3 regions of the Pseudoduganella sp. RAF53_2 genome follow, and region 2 is predicted to be linked to each of the others. Evidence: predicted binding sites of a transcription regulator. Region 2 holds the regulator's gene; each other region holds the start of a gene.
What was found. Region 2 encodes sigma-54, which starts transcription at its own class of promoters, with help from an activator protein. Its sites were predicted from a motif close to TGGCANGNAANCTGCTTT; they were not measured.
Positions count from the first base shown of each region.

Region 1: a site for sigma-54 is predicted at 1,709-1,726, ahead of AB4Z11_RS08125 (pilin). Genes of this name have one in related genera too.
Region 3: a site for sigma-54 is predicted at 1,025-1,042, ahead of pepA (flocculation-associated PEP-CTERM protein PepA). Genes of this name have one in related genera too.

Region 1 is NZ_JBFRDW010000094.1:2,319-6,012, forward strand. It holds gene AB4Z11_RS08115 (AGE family epimerase/isomerase) at 1-352, shown strand, start outside; gene AB4Z11_RS08120 (flagellar brake protein) at 437-1,132, shown strand; gene AB4Z11_RS08125 (pilin) at 1,185-1,658, opposite strand; gene AB4Z11_RS08130 (FHA domain-containing protein) at 1,855-2,577, opposite strand; gene sucD (succinate--CoA ligase subunit alpha) at 2,639-3,520, opposite strand; gene sucC (ADP-forming succinate--CoA ligase subunit beta) at 3,534-3,694, opposite strand, start outside.
Region 2 is NZ_JBFRDW010000050.1:7,891-17,652, forward strand. It holds gene AB4Z11_RS05130 (enoyl-CoA hydratase/isomerase family protein) at 1-26, opposite strand, end outside; gene hpf (ribosome hibernation-promoting factor, HPF/YfiA family) at 139-498, opposite strand; gene AB4Z11_RS05140 (RNA polymerase factor sigma-54) at 566-2,047, opposite strand; partial or broken gene AB4Z11_RS05145 (LPS export ABC transporter ATP-binding protein) at 2,057-2,684, opposite strand; gene lptA (lipopolysaccharide transport periplasmic protein LptA) at 2,687-3,286, opposite strand; gene lptC (LPS export ABC transporter periplasmic protein LptC) at 3,308-3,904, opposite strand; gene AB4Z11_RS05160 (KdsC family phosphatase) at 3,914-4,453, opposite strand; gene AB4Z11_RS05165 (KpsF/GutQ family sugar-phosphate isomerase) at 4,453-5,475, opposite strand; gene AB4Z11_RS05170 (cation:proton antiporter domain-containing protein) at 5,556-7,535, shown strand; gene AB4Z11_RS05175 (DUF484 family protein) at 7,605-8,735, opposite strand; gene AB4Z11_RS05180 (MOSC domain-containing protein) at 8,767-9,618, opposite strand; gene AB4Z11_RS05185 (NYN domain-containing protein) at 9,719-9,762, opposite strand, start outside.
Region 3 is NZ_JBFRDW010000112.1:2,364-6,640, forward strand. It holds gene AB4Z11_RS09150 (molybdopterin biosynthesis protein MoeY) at 1-4, shown strand, start outside; gene AB4Z11_RS09155 (methyltransferase domain-containing protein) at 1-867, opposite strand; gene pepA (flocculation-associated PEP-CTERM protein PepA) at 1,171-2,010, shown strand; gene AB4Z11_RS09165 (GAF domain-containing protein) at 2,078-2,809, opposite strand; gene AB4Z11_RS09170 (nucleotidyltransferase domain-containing protein) at 2,855-3,952, opposite strand; gene AB4Z11_RS09175 (HprK-related kinase A) at 3,952-4,277, opposite strand, start outside.

The DNA of each region.
Region 1 (3,694 bases), on a different contig from region 2:
TGTGGGCGACCGTTTGCTGAAGTACGCCATCGCCAACGGGTATGACGAAGCCAGCGGCGGCATCTTCAATCGCATCTTCCCCGACGGCTCGGTGGACCGCCACAAATACTGGTGGCAACAGGCGGAGGCGATGCGCGCTTTCATGGCTGTGGGCCAGCGTCCCGAAATGGCGCGGCGCTACCAGCAAACGCTGGAGCTGGTCGATCACGAAATGCTGGACCGCGACCACGGCGGCTGGCGCCTCGGCGCGAAGCGCACTTGCGATGACGGATTGTGCGGCGATTTGCAGCCGGAACCTTATCATTTGGTTGGACTGGACGTGACAGCGTTGTCCATGGCATCCACGCAATGAATATTTAGTTCCACTTAGAACTATTTATTCCGTGACAATGTATAATCGTGCAAGTTGCTCAACAACCAAACGGGACCCAAAGGCATGGCGAGCGAGGCGAAGACGCAGGAATACGAATTTGAACAGATGAACCTGCAGGTGGGAGGGCGAATCCAGCTCCTGACCCACCGCACGCTGCGCCCGATCCAGCACTTCTCTACCGTCATCGGCTGGGTCCGCGACGAGTACATGATCGTCAAGATCCCCATGGAAAATGGGGCGCCAATTGCGCTACTGGAAGGGGATAAACTGACCGTTCGCGTGTTTTCAGGCGTGAATGTGTGCGCGTTTTCGACTGTGGTGCTGCGCGTGTTTCAGCGTCCGCTGCTGTATGCACACGTGACCTTCCCGGCCAATATCCAGGGCACGAGCTTGCGTACGGCGATGCGCGTGAAGGTGGAAATTCCGGCTCAGCTGACGCGGGCGGATGGCATGCAGGCCTCGGTCTTCCTGACCAACCTGAGCGTTTCGGGTGCTTTGATTGAATCGACCCAGCCGCTCGCACGCGAGACTGAAACCGTCGGCCTCGATTTCACTTTGCTCTCAGCGCCGGGACAACACCAGGTGCGCGTGAACACGCAGGCCCTGGTGCGCAACGTGAGCGTCGCCGCTTCACCTAGCGGGACGGAAGAAGTGTTCAGCTACGGCGTGCAGTTCTCGAACCTCGATCCGGTCCACTTCACCATGCTGCAGAACCTCACTTACGAGGCCCTGCTCGCAGATCGACAAAAAATCGTTTGAACAAATAAAAAAACCGGGCCGAAGCCCGGTTTTTTTTGGGTTCAACTAGCTATTACGGATTGTTCTTGGTGATAGCGGTTGACAGGGTGGTGTTGGTGATGTCGGTACCAGCGGTCCACTTCATCGAGCTGTCGCCAGCGGTCAGCACAGGGGCAAAGGTGATTTTTTTGCCGTTTGCGTCGGTGGAGATACCGTCTTGCAGCATCAGGGTGATCGTGCCGCCAGCAACAGTAGCACCGGCTTTAACTTCTTTGGTTGCGAGGAACAGGTTAGCTGCTGGAATGCCGCCGCTGCCGTTGGAGCAGTTGGTCAGGTCACCGCCGGCTTCCTGTGCGCACAGCGCTACTGCGGTCTTCAGCGAGTCTGCTGCGGAGATTGCGTTAGCGATTTTTGCTTTAGCGGTGTAGTCCGAGTATGCAGGGATAGCAACTGCTGCCAGGATACCGATAATTGCAACAACGATCATCAGTTCGATCAGGGTGAAGCCGGCTTGAGCTTGTTGCTTCATCATTTTCATGGATTTCATTTTGCTGCTCCTCAGTAAAGAAACTAAAAATTGGGTGGGACACAGGGATAAGAGCAATCGGCGTGCCAGCCTATTTTTTAAGCAAAATGAGGGTTTTTGGACCGTAAACTGTCAAAATTTGTCGACACCACTGTCGAGATTTGTCAGGGCGCTGTCGAATTTTGTCAGTAGTAGCGTTTCCACGTGACAATTTTCGTCATGCCGTACGGAAACTCATGCGGGTACCGCCGAGGTCGAGCACATCGCCGTCGGCCAGGCGCTTGGCCACGCGGCCAAGAGGTGTGTCATTTAATAGTGGCGCTTGTTCGCCTTCGACGTGAGCTGCCGTGTAGCCGTCCGCCGCGCGGGCGATTACCACGACCTGGACGCCAGGACGGCCCAGGCTGGTGGCCGGTTTGGTCAGAGTGAGCGATTTGCCAACATTCGGGCCGTTCAGGAGTTCGATGCGGCCAAGCGGCAGGCCAACCTCCCCCGCAGCGGCGTCCATCGCCGCAGCAGAGGCCGCGCCAGGGCTGGCGCCGCTGCCATAAACTGCAGCAGCGGCAGGCGTAACAGATGTCGCCGGCGCCGGGCGCACGCCCGGCATGATGGTGGACGGTCCGGCGGCCGCAGCGGCAGCAAGCGGTCGGATGCCGTCCTGAATGAATTCGAGGTGGTACTTTGCCATCTTGATCACYTCCTTGTTTTGCAGGAAGTGCTTGCCGATGCGCAGGCCGTTAACAAATGTACCGTTGGTGCTGTGCAAATCTTCGAGGAAGGAATCGTCCAGAATAGTCGTAATCACCGCGTGCTCCCCGCTCACGGCAGGATGGTTCAGCACGATATCGTTATGGCGATGGCGGCCGAAAGTCATGCGCTCTTTACTGAGCTGGACCGTCTGCTCCACGATGCCTTCACGAGTGATGACTAATTTGGCCAATCAAATCCTCCAAACAAACAAAAACGGGGAGCCGCAGCTCCCCGTCATCATACCGAAACGATTACAGCATTGCCTTCAGCAGGCGTGCCATCTCGGACGGGTTCTTGGTCACGGTGATGCCGCAGGCTTCCATGATTTCCAGTTTGGCTTGCGCGGTGTCGGCGCCGCCGGAGATCAGTGCACCGGCGTGGCCCATGCGCTTGCCCGGAGGAGCGGTCACACCAGCGATGAAGCCTACCACTGGCTTCTTCATGTTGTCCTTGATCCAACGGGCTGCGTTGGCTTCGTCAGGACCGCCGATTTCGCCGATCATGATCACAGCGTCGGTGTCAGGATCTTCGTTGAACATGCGCATCACGTCGATGTGCTTCAGGCCGTTGATCGGGTCGCCGCCGATACCCACTGCCGAAGACTGGCCCAGGCCCAGGGCGGTCAGCTGAGCCACCGCTTCATAGGTCAGGGTGCCGGAGCGGGAAACCACGCCGATGCGGCCCTTACGGTGGATGTGACCAGGCATGATGCCGATCTTGATTTCGTCAGGAGTGATCAGGCCTGGGCAGTTCGGGCCCAGCAGCAGGGTCTTGGAACCGGCTTTAGCCATGCGATCCTTAACTTCCATCATGTCGCGGACTGGGATGCCTTCGGTGATGCAGATTGCCAGGTCCAGGTCAGCTTCAACAGCTTCCCAGATTGCCGCAGCAGCGCCTGCTGGTGGAACGTAGATCACGGACACGGTCGCACCGGTCTCGGACTTCGCTTCCTTCACGGAGGCGTAGATTGGGATGCCTTCGAAATCTTCGCCGGCTTTCTTCGGATTCACGCCAGCTACGAAGGCGTTCTTGCCGTTCGCGTAGTCGCGGCACATGCGGGTGTGGAACTGGCCGGTCTTGCCGGTGATGCCCTGGGTGATGACTTTGGTGTCTTTGTTGATCAGGATAGACATAGTGATTCCTTAATTATTTACCGGCAGCGGCAGCAACAACGGCCTTGGCTGCTTCTTCCATGGTGTCAGCGGCGATGATCGGCAGGCCGGATTCGGCCAGCATCTTCTTGCCCAGGTCTTCGTTGGTGCCCTTCATGCGCACCACCAGCGGTACGGCCAGGGACACGGCCTTGG
Region 2 (9,762 bases):
ACTTGGGTGTGGACGTATTCGCTCATGAACAAGATACTAAATAATTAATATTGTTTATTTTATCGCGCCACAGCCAGCGGCGCGGGGCGCAAAAAAGGGCGCCAGATGCGCCCTTAGTTTGATTGTCCCGCCACTCCTTTACATGACGGTGACAGGTGCTTCGTAAGTGTCCGGGATATGCTTGATCGCTTCGTGGTTGTGATTCTGGACGCGGGCCTTGTACTTCATGACCTGGCGGTCCAGTTTGTCGATCAGCGTATCGATGGCGGCATACAGGTCTTGCGACAGGCTCTCCACATACACAGTCTTACCCGACATACGCAGATTGATCTCCGCTTTTTGACGTTTTTCTTTCTCGGTGAGGTTATCTACAGTCAGGATGACAGCAATATCAATCACTTGATCGAAATGGCGCTTAACCCGCTCCAGCTTGTTCTGCACGTACTCGCGAATCGCTGGGGTCACTTCGACATGATGTCCACTGATGGTGAGATTCATACACACTCCTAAAGATGATGTCGCTTACTAGTTCGTACACGCTGGTGGCGTGCAGCGGAACCGTGCACTACAAAGACTTGCGGAGGCTAACGGGAGGAATTTTCAGAGCTTCGCGATACTTGGCAACAGTACGTCGCGCAATCACCATGCCCTGTTCTCCCAGCATGTCCGCAATCTTACTGTCGGATAAAGGATTTTTAGGGTCTTCAGCTCCTGTCAATTGCACGATCAGCGCACGGATCGCAGTAGAGGAAGCTTCACCCCCGGCTTCGGTTGCGACGTGGCTGCCAAAAAAGTACTTCAACTCAAACATTCCATGCGGGGTGAGCATATATTTTTGAGTTGTTACCCGAGAAATAGTGCTCTCGTGTAGTCCCAGTGTATCAGCTATTTCACGCAACACAAGGGGTCTCATGGCAACTGCACCATGACTGAAAAAGTTCTTCTGCCTTTCAACGATCGCTTGTGCAACGCGCAAAATCGTATCGAAACGCTGGCGCATATTCTTGATCAGCCACTTGGCTTCCTGCAGCTGTGCGCTCATCTGGCTCTCGCCTTTGCCCTGCTTGAGCAGGCTGGCGTACAGCGCATTCACACGCAGGCGCGGCATCACATCATTGTTCAGCATGACGATCCAGCCGTTGCGCCCCTTCTTCACGATCACGTCAGGCACCACGTAGTCTGACACGTCTGACGCAAATTCAGCGCCCGGATGCGGATTGCACTGGCGGATCACGGCCTGCGCTTCACGCAGGTCTTCGTCGTCGCAGTCGAGGGCTTTTTTCAGCTTGTTGAATTCACGCTGGGCGAACCAGGCCAGGTGCTTCTCGACGATGCATAGCGCCATGCGGCGCGTTACCAGCGGGATGTTCGGCAAGCGCTTGATTTGCAGCGCCAGGCACTCGGACGCATTGCGCGCGCCCACGCCAATGGGATCGAAAGTCTGCAGCAGCGCCAGCGACGTACGCAATTCTTCCAGTTCGATTTCCAGCTCTTCCGGCAGACGCGCATGGATTTCTTCCAACGGCTCTTCCAGGTAGCCGTTTTCGTCCAGCGCATCGATGATGATTTCCATCAGCGCGCGGTCGCGCGGTTCCTGCACGGTCACGCGCATCTGCTCCAGCAAATGCTCGCGCAGCGTGCAGCCGCTGGCTTCCAGTTGCGGACGGCCGTCTTCATCATCGGGCGACTTGCTGCTGGAGGAATTGCTCCAGTCGTCAACAGCATCGCCCTCGCCGTTGCCTTCATAGCTCTCGCCGTCGGCCGCAGGTGCTTCCGCGCCCTCGCCGCCTTCGCTGGCAGCCTGGCCGTTTTCTTGCGGCGGCGCTTCGCCATTGCCGCTGCCCTGGCTGATGGCGCCGTCCGCCAGCAGGCGCACGGAATTGTCCAGTGGATCGTCCAGCCGCTCCAGTAATGGGTTATCACTGAGCAGCTGCTCCAACTCCTGGTGCAGCTCAAGCGTCGACAGCTGCAACAGGCGGATCGACTGTTGCAGTTGCGGCGTAAGCGCCAGGTGTTGCGAAGTTCGCAGTTGCAGTGATTGTTTCATGGGCCTTTCTTACATCCGGAAGTGTTCGCCGAGGTAGACGCGGCGCACGGATTCGTCAGCAATAATGTCGTCAGGGCGGCCGGAAGCCAGTACCGAACCCTGGTTGATGATGTAGGCGCGGTCGCAAATGCCGAGCGTCTCACGCACATTGTGGTCGGTAATTAAGACGCCGATGTTGCGCTCCTTCAGAAAACGCACAATCCGTTGGATTTCGATCACGGCAATCGGGTCCACGCCGGCAAAAGGTTCGTCCAGAAGAACGAAGCGTGGGTTAGTGGCAAGAGCCCGTGCAATCTCAACACTGGATCTCCAGCACGGCACGGATATTCTCTTCCACGGTCAGCTTACGGAACACCGAAGCTTCCTGCGGCAGGTAGGACAGGCCCAGCGTGGCGCGCTTGTGAATCGGCAGGCTCGATACATCGATGCCACCGATATCGATGGTGCCAGCGTCGGATGCCACCAGTCCCACGATCATATAGAACGACGTCGTCTTGCCGGCACCGTTTGGTCCCAGCAGCCCTACCACTTCACCGCAATCGACCTGCAGCGAAACGTCATGCACCACCTGGCGTTTGCCATAGGTCTTTTGCAGACCTTTGACAACCAGGGTGCTGCTGCAATTGTTCTCCGCCATATTCATTTGACCGCCGGAGTGGTAGCTGGAGTTACCGGCGTTGCAGGCGCTGGTGCGTTGGCTTGCGAAGGCTGGATCACCATCTTCACGCGGCCGCCGCCCTGCTTGCTCTCGCCCGTGGTGGAGTTCTGCACGGAGAAGAATTCCTTGCGGCTGTCGTAGGAAATGAAAGGACCTTCAACTTCATCGGTGGTCTTGGCGCCTTCCAGGCGCGTGACCTTGGCCTTGGAAATCAGGCGCACCAGTTCGGACTTCTGGTCGTATTCGATGCGCTCGGCCTGGCCTTCGACCCACTGGTCGCCGGCGCCATCGCGCTTCTGGCGGAAAGTGGCCAGCGCGTTCGGCGCCGCCCAGAAGGTCACGTACTGATAGCCCTGCGGATCTTCCGTCACCAGCGCGCGGCCTGCCTTCATCAGCAGCGTGCCGCGGGTCAGCACCACGTCGCCGATCAGCGTGCGGGTCTGCTTCACTTCATCCGTGGTGCCCTGATTGGCTTCGATCACCGTTGGCTTGAGGGAGTCCGCCTTTTCCGCGCGGGCCAGGTTCAGGCCCATCAGCGGCAGCAGGGACAGCAGCAATAACTTGCTCAGTTTCTTTTTCATGTATGCTCCGAAAATTCTTGCTCAACGCTGAGGGGCAGGCGGATACACCAGGCGCATGCGCTGGTTCACTTCCGCCTGGCTGGTGGCGTTATTCACCTTCAGGCCAGTGCCTGTCAGCTTGGCGTTGCCGGACGTGGCGGTGAACGCCTGGTCCGTTTCCATCCGGTCTTCGTCCGGATAAATCGTCATCGCTTCAGTCTTCATGCTGAAGCTCTTTACGGTCTCGGTGCCGGCGCGGTCGGCGGTCACATTGCCGGCCAGCTTGACGCGGCTATTGCTGTCGTCCACGCGCGCCGTTTTGGCGTGAATGTCCATTGGCGGCAGGTCCGGCGTGATCTTGCGCACGACGGGCTTGTCGATCTCGGACGAATCGTCAATCGGGCGGTGGGTCAGCTTGTCGCCGGAAACGATATACGCCGGCTTGCCCTCTTTGCTCAGACGCACAAAGCTGAAGCGCTCGACGATGTAGTCAGGCTCCGTGAGCTTGGCGGCCGCCTGCATTTCCTCGCCTTCGCGGTTCAGCAGTTCGAGCAGCCAGAAGGTGCCGACGGCTGCGAACAGCGCCAGCATCATGCCGATCGAAAGCCTGACACGGTGAGAGGTCCTCTGGTTGCGCATACTGCTTCCTTACACCATGAATTGCGCCATGATGCGCTCAAAATTGCCCTGAGCGCGCAGCACGAATTCGCACACCTCGCGCACTGCACCGCGGCCACCGCTGGCCTGGGTCACGTGATGCACGCGGCTGTGCACTTCCGGGCGGCCGTTCGGCACACTCACGGCGAAACCGACGCGGCTCAGGATAGGCAGGTCCACCACATCGTCGCCGATGAAGCCGACCTGCTCTTCGGTCAGGCCCAGTTGCTGCAGCAGGGCCTTGAACGGCGTCAGCTTGTCGTGGCCGCCCTGGTGGACGAATTCGATGCCGAGGTCCTTGGCACGCGCGGTCACCTGCGGCGAACGGCGCGCGCTGATGATGGCGGTCTGCACACCCGATTCCTGCAGCAGCTTGATGCCCAGGCCATCGTGCACATTGAAGGTCTTCATCATCTCGCCGTCGGCACCGTAATGCAGGCTGCCGTCGGTCAGTACGCCATCGACGTCAAAGATCATCAGGCGCACCTTGGCGGCGCGCTTGACGATGTCCATATTGTAGGGGCGGCTCATCAGATCACCTTGGCGCGCGTAAGGTCGTGGATGTGCAGGGCGCCTACCAGTTTGCCCGCTTCGTCGGTGACCAGCATCTGGTTGATGCGGAATTCTTCCATGATGGCCACGGCATCCACGGCCAGCTTGTCCGCGTTGATGCTGCGCGGGTTCAGATGCATGACATCCTTGATGATCACCTTGCCGAAATCCTGCACCTTCTCGATCATGCGGCGCAGGTCGCCGTCGGTGAACACGCCGACCGGCTTGTTGTCCGCGTCGACGATGGCGGTCATGCCCATGCCCTTCTGGGTGATTTCCAGCAGCGCGTCCGGCAGACGGGTATCCAGGCCCACGGCCGGAATGGCGTCGCCGGTGCGCATGATGTCGCGCACATGGGTCAGCAGGCGGCGGCCCAGGGCGCCGCCCGGATGCGAACGGGCGAAGTCTTCTTCCTTGAAGCCGCGCAGGTCCAGCAGCGCCACGGCGATCGCGTCGCCCAGCGCCAGCGTGACGGTGGTGGAGGCGGTCGGCGCCAGATTCATCGGGCAGGCTTCCTTGGCGACCGACACGTCCAGGTGCACGTCCGACAGCTTGGCCAGGCTCGATTCCGGCTTGCCGGTCATCGAAATCACCACGCCGCCCATGCGCTTCACGACCGGCAGAATGGCCATCAGTTCGGCCGCTTCGCCGGAATAGGAAATGGCGATCACCGCATCTTCCGGCGTGATCATGCCCAGGTCGCCATGCGCCGCTTCGGCCGGGTGCACGAACAGGGCCGGCGTACCGGTGGACGCCAGGGTGGCAGCAATCTTGCGACCGATATGGCCGGACTTGCCAATGCCGGACACCACGACGCGACCTTTGCAATTCAGCAACAGCGACACGGCCTTGCCCACGGACTCGTCGGTCGCCAGGCGTTCATGCAGGGCGCGCAGCGCGTCCGTCTCGATTTGCAGGGCCTCGCGCGCCAGTTCCAGTGCGCGGGTTGCGGTCTTGGCATCAAAAGCTTTCAGCATTGTTTTTTCATCGGTTACACTCATGCCGGAAGTATAGCCGAATTGGTAAAGCAAAAAACTTGCCAGACGCAACAAACAACGGTGCCAAGTCGACTAGGATCAAAATGTTCTCGCCCCTCGAACTGACTCTCCTGCTGCTCGCCAGCGCCGTGCTGGGCGTGGTCGCTTTCCGCATGCTGCACCTGCCACCGATGCTCGGCTATCTGGCAGTCGGCATTCTGATCGGTCCCAATGCCCTGAACCTGGCCGCCGAGAGCGAAGCCACCCACTCGCTGGGCGAATTCGGGGTGGTGTTCCTGATGTTCTCCATCGGACTGGAATTCTCGCTTCCCAAGCTGATGTCGATGCGGCGCATCGTGTTCGGACTGGGCATGGCGCAGGTGGCGCTGACCATTGCCGTCACCATGCTGTTTGGCTGGGCGGTGCATTTCGTGCTGCCGCCGGCAATTCACCTGACCTGGCAGGCTTCCTTCGCCCTGGGCGGCGCGCTGGCCATGTCGTCCACCGCGATCGTGGTCAAAATGCTCACGGAACGGCTGGAACTGGAGCGCGAACACGGCCGCAATATCGTGGGCATCCTGCTGTTCCAGGATCTGGCCGTGGTGCCACTGCTGATTCTGATCCCGGCGCTGGCGCAGAATCCCGAGAACCTGGCGCCGACGCTGGCCTTCGCGAGCTTCAAGGCCACGGTGGTGCTGGTGCTGCTGCTGTTTATCGGCCAGCGCGTGATGCGCAAGTGGTTCACGGTGGTGGTCAAACGCCGCTCGCAGGAACTGTTCATGTTGAACCTCCTGCTGATCACGCTGGGCGCGGCCTGGATCACCGAGCAGGCCGGCTTGTCCCTGGCGCTGGGCGCTTTCGTGGCGGGCATGCTGATTTCCGAAACCGAATACAAGCACCAGGTGGAAGAGGACATCAAACCGTTCCGCGACGTGCTGCTGGGGCTTTTCTTCATCACCATCGGCATGCTGCTGAATGTGCGCATCGTGCTGGAAAACTGGTGGCTGGTGCTGCTTCTGCTGGCCGGTCCGGTGCTGCTGAAGTTCGGCCTGATCGCCGGCCTGGCGCGCCTGTTCGGTGCAAATACCGGCACGGCGATGCGTACCGGCCTGGCGCTGGCACAGGCGGGCGAATTCGGCTTCGTGCTGCTGAACGTGGTGGGCGGCATGCGCCTGGTCGATCCCTTTGTGGTGCAGGTGGTGCTGGCGTCGATGGTGTTGTCCATGCTGCTGGCGCCCTTCCTGATCGAGCAGTCGGACAAGATTGTGCTGAAGTTCTCCGCCAACGAATGGATGATGCAGTCGCTGACCCTGACCAAGATCGCGGCACGCACCATGTCCACCAACAAGCACGTGATCGTGGCGGGTTTCGGCCGTTCGGGCCAGAACCTGGCGCGCCTGCTGGCCGAAGAGAATATCGATTACCACGCGCTGGACCTGGACCCGACCCGCGTGCAGGAAGCGCAGAGCGCCGGCGCCAACGTGTCTTACGGCGATGCGGCGCGGCGCGAATCGCTGATTGCAGCCGGTATCTATCGCGCTTCAGCGATCGTGATTACCTACGCCAGCACGCCCTCGGCGCTGAAGGTGCTGTATCTGGTGCATGAGCTGGCCCCTACCCTGCCGGTCATCGTGCGCTCGCATGACGATTCGGACCTGGACCGCCTGAAAGCCGCCGGCGCTGCTGAAGTAGTGCCGGAACTGATGGAAGGCTCGCTGATGCTGGCCTCCCACGCCTTGGTGATGCTGGGCGTGCCGCTACGACGCGTGGTGCACCGCGTGCAGCGCGCGCGCGAAGAACGCTATGCCTCGCTGCGCGGCTACTTCCACGGCGCCAGCGATACGGGCGACGAGTCGGAGCTGGTGCGCCTGCATACGGTGGCGCTGGGCGATGGCGCTTCCTGCGTCGGCAAGCCGCTACGCGAGGTCGATCTCGGCGACACCGGCGCCGAGGTGACGGCCATCCGGCGCGGCAAGGCAAGGCTGGAAGTATCGGAAGAAACGGTGCTGGAGGCGGGCGACGTCATCGTGCTGCGCGGCGCCGCCGAAGCCGTAGCGCGCGCCGAGAATAATCTTTTGGCCTGAACGGCGGATCGATGATCCGCCCTACAATACGCCACTGCGTAGGGCGGGTCATTGACCCGCCATGCGTGATCAGCCGTAGCGAATCACGCGGTTACGGCCGCCTTCTTTGGCCTGGTACAAGGCTTCGTCCGCGTGGGCAATCAGCGCCTGCGCCTGGGCATCAACATCGGCATCGGCCGGCGTCTGCGCCAGACTGGCCACACCCACCGAAGCGGTAATCGATACCTTCACGCCGCCCGACAAATCGATCATGCTGGCAGCAATGCCGGCGCGGATGCGTTCCGCCACGAAGGCCGCGCTTTCCAGGTCCGCATTGATCAGCAGGACAACAAACTCCTCGCCGCCGAAACGCGCCAGCGCGTCCGACAGGCGCAGTTCGTTCTTGATGCGGTTGGCCACCTCGCGCAGTACATCGTCGCCGCCCTGGTGGCCGACGGTGTCGTTGACGCGCTTGAAGTGGTCGATGTCGATGTACATGAAGGAGATCGGATAATCCTGGCGGCGTGCGCGCGAGATCTCTTCCAGCAGGCGGCGGTCCACATAGCGGCGGTTGTACACGCCGGTGAGCGAATCGGTCAGGCCGATGTACTTCAACATTTCATTGGAGATCACGTTCTCCAGGCAGATGGCGATGATGGACGCCATATGCTCCACGAAGTCCGTGCCCAGCGATGGCGAGAAGCGCGCCGGGTCCACGCTGCCCAGATTCAGGCTGCCGATGATGCGCTTGTTACGCAGCAGTGGCACGATGGCCACGCTTTGCAGGCGCTGCGAGCTATCCGGGAACTGCGCACCGTGGCGCTCAGGATCGAACATGCCCAGTTCCGGCTTGGGCGGCATGCGCGGCGTCAGCTCGAAGCCCAGGGCATCGACATCCGGCACGAAAATCAGCTGCGGGAAATCTGCAAAGTTCACACCCAGCTTTTCCATCACGGTGCGGATGTCCGAATCCTCGTCGATCAGGCTCAGGGTAACGGCACTCAGGTCCGAGATGACGGGCAGCGTGCGGAAAATAGTGCCAATCAGTTCAGGGAAGCTGGCGGCGCCGACGATCTCCAGGTCGAAAGCCTGGTGGCGCATCATGATGGCGTGATTGCGTTCGGCCTGTTCGATCAGGTAAGCCATGCGCGCCCGCAGCGCCTGGTTTTCTGCCGCCAGGTCCGTTTGCTTGGGCCCCTTGCCCGGGATTTTTTGCGTCATGTCCATCAGCCCCGCCGATTCGATGCAACTATCAAAATGCCAGTGTAACTCCGATTTCCTCACCTACCCTTAAACGCTGGCCCTCGCCTTGCAGAACTACCACATTCATGCCGAAGCAGATGCCGCCGTCCACTTCCGGCTTGGCGCGGTAGCCTTGCAGAATATCCATTGGGTCCGGGCCGAATTCGCCGGTGCACTGATCGATCGAGGGCATGGGGCAGCGCGGGCAAGGTTTCACCGGCTTCAGAACGGCATCGCCGATGGTGAAGGTGTCGGTGTAGTCTTCTTCGAAAGGCTCGATACCGCCCACCACAATGTTCGGGCGGAAGCGGTTCATCGGCAGCTGGTCGCGGCCTGCCTTGCTCAGTTTTTCGTTGAGGTCCTGCAGGGAGCCGGTGCCGATCACCAGGATCGGGTAGCCGTCCGAGAACAGGGTGGGATGCTGCTCGCCGTTGGTCCAGGTGCCGCTGGTGGTGCGCTTGGCATTGACGTGGAAGCGCGCCAGGCGGCACGGCAGTCCGAGATAGCTGCTGAACCAGGTCGCGGTGGTTTCGTCGCAATCGTAGGCCAGCACGCTGTCTTCCCACACCTGCACTTGCAAGGTGGGCGCGGTGTCCGGATCGGGCATGCCAAGGGGGATTTCGAGACGCAGCATGCCGGGAGCACTGATCTCCAGCACGTCGCTTTTCAGTTTGGGCTTGATCAGGGCCATGCGCGGATGCTCGCGCTGGGTGAGCGCCACCCCGTCGGTGCCGACCAGCACCCACTCGCGGTCGTAAATCTGCTCCGACATCAGGCCGGCGCGCGTCAGCGTGGCTTCCTTGAGCGCGATGCCCGCACAGGATTTGATCGGATACAGATTGAGTTCGGAGAGGATGGCCATGTTGCTAACGCCCGATGACTAATTATTAAGCATCGATTATGGCAGCAAAGCGGACGGCCGACAATCGGCCGCCGCGCTTATTTCGGCCCTCCCGGCCGGATCAGGCCTCGGTTTTGGGCTTCGGCTTGCGTGGCAGCCTGCTGC
Region 3 (4,277 bases), on a different contig from region 2:
TTAAGGCGCCGCGCCCAAAGCTTCACACACCATGCCGCCCATGCGGAAGTGGCGGATCAGGTCCGCCAGATCCTGCTTGTGCCACTCGGGCAGGTTGCGTTTCATTTCCGCCAGTTTGGCCACCAAGGCCGGATCGTCGCCACGGCGCACGGGGCTCTTCAGTGCCAGCATGAAGGGCAAGCCGAAGGTCTTGTGCAGGTTGGCGCGCCCCGCCAGTGGACGCACCGCTGCTTCGAAATCGCCGGGATAGAAAGCTGCGTGCAGCGAGTTCACGTAATCGATGGTGAACAGTTCCGGCTGGCGGTCCGCATACTGATAGCCGAAATACTCGATGCTGCGGCGRGCTTTCAGGTGGCCGAAGTCCGCCATGTAGACACCGCCGCCCGGCTTCAGGATACGCGCCACTTCAGCGTAGGTCTGGCCCAGCATCTGGGTGGTCGGCAAGTGGTGCAAGGCCATGGTGGACATCACGGCATCGATGGAGGCATCGCCGAACATGCTCAGATTGGTAATGTCGCCTTCGCGGAACGTCACGTTTTTCAAACCCTGGCGCTCGACCAGTTCACGTGCGCGTTCCAGCATCGGCGGCGACATGTCGACGCCGATGAAATTGATGTCGGGATTCAGGCGGGCTACCAGGCCCAGCTGGTTGGCGGGACCGCAAGCCAGGTCCACCACGGTGTCGCCAGGTTTGATCACTTCGCAGATATTCGCGCCGTGGAAGAGATAAACCGGCGCCATCACGGCGTGCTCGCGGCCTGCTTCAACATAGGCTGCCACGTTTTCCGGGTTGTCCATCACCAGGTCCGGCTCCGGCACGCGCGGGCTGCGCTCGCGGGTCAGCATTTCCCTCAGAACGGTTTGCATTAATGCAGCAGTCGGCATATGGCCCCCTTAGTTTTTGATAGCCAATTGCACTTGGAATAGTGCAATGTCGATAATTCTTACAGTACTTGCTTATTGGATCAGTGCTGCCGCGTTGAATTCCTGCTAAGTCCTTGTTTTATAAAGGATGAGGATAGTCTGGCACAGGCCTTGCTTAGTATGCACCGTAGTCGGCGAGACCGGCGGCTCAAGCAGACGCAGTTTAACTGGGCTGGTTTGCAGGAGCAACAGAAAGAAAGCAGCGTCTGGCTAACAAAGTGTTGATATAAATTTCTGGAGAACATAATGCAAACAATCGCAAACCGCCTCTGCAAACTGGCCGCCGGCGCACTGCTGTCGCTGGGCGCAGCTAGCGCCATGGCCGCGCCGTCGTTCCAGGTTAATCCAAATGCCCTGGGCCTGACCCCAACCGCGGGCGTTGGCGCGACCTTCACCGCCGACTTCATGAACGGTACTTCGTCCACCCGTATCACCCAGGACGGCGTGAACCCGCTCAAATACAGCGCTGACGGCTACATCCAGTTCACCGCCTTCACCAACACTGGCGGTGGCGGCGCCATCTCCGGTGTGACCACCGGTGTGGGCCTGGACTACGGTCTGTACGCTACCTTCCACCAGGAATTCCTGTGCCCTGGCCTGCTGGGCCCAGGCGTCACCTGCGGCGCAACTGCCATCACCCTGAGCCTGTACGCTGACCCATGGCTGGCATTCGGTGCGCAGGACAACGTCTTCACCTCAGCAACCCTGGGTGCTGGTACCAACGTGGCCGACACCTCCGGCAACGACATCAACCTGGCTAACGTGAACGTCATCGTTAATGGCCTGGCTGGTATCGATGCACTGGGCGGCGCTTTCGAAAACCTGAACAGCAACTTTGTCCTGACTGCACAGGGCAAACAATACTTCTTCGATCCGGACCCGTTCTACGCTCTGGCCTTCAGCGCCTTTAACAACACCTCGCAAGGCGTGGCTTGCAACACCGCTGGCTGCGTGGGCGCAACTGTTGTGGCTGTGAACTCCGAAGTTGGTGGTACCGACTTCAACCGTATCCCTGAACCAGGCAGCCTGGCGCTGCTGGGCCTGGGCATGCTGGCTCTGCCGTTCGCACGCCGCCGCAAACAATAATAGGGTACTACCCTTGAAAACCGCCGTGGCAATCACGGCGGTTTTTTTTCGTCCGGATTTTGCTGAGTCAGGCCTGCTGGCGCCGCGCGTTATGCCGCTCCAGGTTGCCGTTGAGCTGTGTGATGATTTCGGACGCGGCCTGCACGATCTGGCCTGAGCTGAAGCCAGCCCTTGCCATCTCCTTGTAGAAGGACTTGGCCAGCATGCGCGCCACCTGATCCGGGTTCTGGTAGGCTATACGCGATTTGCCGCGCAATTCCTCCTGCACCGCCTGTTGCGCGAAGCGCGAATCGAGAATGCTTTGCAGCTGCTGCACCTGCACCGACTTACCCACATAGAGCGAGATCATATCGAGCAGATGCATGTCGGCACGGTCGAAGCAGCCCTTGGCGCTGTCGCAGCTGGTGTTCAGCATGCCGACGATCTTGGCGCCGATGCGAATCGGCGCCAGCATCAGGCTGTGGCGGCCGCTGTCCGCGTGGCGCGCCATGGCGGCGAACTGGGAATGCGTGATGTCTTCCACCAGCAGGGAGCGGCCGGTCGCCAGCACGTGGCCGGCGATGCCTTCGCCGCGGCCGACCGAAGCCTGCCAGGCCGCCGGCGGCAAAGGACCGTAATGGGCACACACCGTCATGCGCGGTGCGTCGCCGTCGCCATCGTTGAGCAGCATGATGGAGCAGGTCTCGGCGCCCACCAGATGGGCCGTCATTGCGGCTTGCTGGTCAAGGTCATCCTGCAGCTTGCCTTCGGCAAGGAACTGCGACAAGTCCTGCAATCGGATCAGAGTGTCTTGGCTCATGCGGCGCTCCCGGAAATGGCTCATCCCATTCTACTTCCACCAGCCCTACGCAGTTTGTTCGCTTTCCTTGGGTGGCGATAAAAACGCTTTGTGGAAGAGGTGGCGTGCCAGCCGTAGCGGCGGCATGCGCAGCCAGTTGCCGCGTACATACAACAGGAAGCGCGCCAGACGCGACAAGCTGTCGTCGCAGCTCGCGTGATCCGGCAGCAGGGCGCGGCGGAACAGGGCATCCATGAGCGGGCGCAGCGGCAAAGGCGGACTATCGCGCAGCGCCTGCAGCACGGATGGCGGCACCTGCGTTCCCAGCAGCTCCTGCGTATAGCGCAAGCCGTAGTACAGATAGCGCCCCAGTTGCATTTCCTGCGCGCGCGCAGGCAAGCTTTCCCAGAAGCCGGGCTGGCTGCCGAAATGCGTCAGCAGGCAGTGCAGGTCGTAGAGATCGCGCAGGCCCTTGTCGAACTCGCCGTCGGCGAACAAGTGGGTTGCGCTGTGCAGCACCATGTCGGCTGGCGACAGCAAATGGAATTCAGGATGTTCCGCCACGGGCTGCGTTGCCGCCAGCAGCTTGCCCGAATCGGGATGGCGCGCGGCAGTACGCGGCAGCAGGGCGTGGTGGACGTCGATCACCGTGCCACGCTGCACATTGCGCAGCGGTGGCAGTTCGTGCATCCATTCGCGGTAGTAGCGCTGATCGTATTCGTTATGGTGGGTGGTGACCCAGCCATACATCAGCAGCGCGGCTTCCACTTCGGCCAGGCGCGCTTCGGGAACCAGGATGTCGATGTCGGAGAACAGCCGCCCGTGCGCCGGCGGCAGACCGGCCGTGGCGTAGGCGCCGCCTTTCAGCAGCACGACGGGCAGGCCCAGCTGCTGCAAGGCTTTCTGGATCAGGCGCACTTCCCAGTGCACCGCCTGGCCGTGACGCACGGCTACCGCATGTGCCCACTGAAGCTGCTCGCGTGCCTCGGCGGGAGCATTGGCCAGCACACCGGCCTGCTCGAACAGATAGTGCAGGGTGGCCAGCACATTGGCGCTGTCGGCCTGGCGCAGCAGCAGGTCCCATTGGGCCGCGCTGAAGTTGCCCGCCGCAGACGGCGTGCGCAGCGCTTGCACCAGCAGGGGAAACGGTGGACGGCCTGCCATCAGCTGCGCAGTGGGAGCTGGGACATCAGCTCAAGTGCCTCGTCCAGCTTGCTGTAGCGGAAGCGGTAGCCCTGCACCTGGTCGATCAAGCGGCCGAGGGCTTGGAAACCGCGTGCGCCCAGCACGCTGTAGTTGAAGGAATTGCCCGCCAGTTCCATGAAGGTCGTGCCCGGACTCACTTCTTCCAGCGTGATCGGCGCGTCGGCTGCGTACTGCGGGAAAATCACCCAGGCGGGCAGGGCGGTTTCCTGACCGCGCGCCACACTGTCGGCGGGTGCGCGCATATGGGCCACTGTGCCCTTGGTGGTGTCGGCGACCGGTGGAC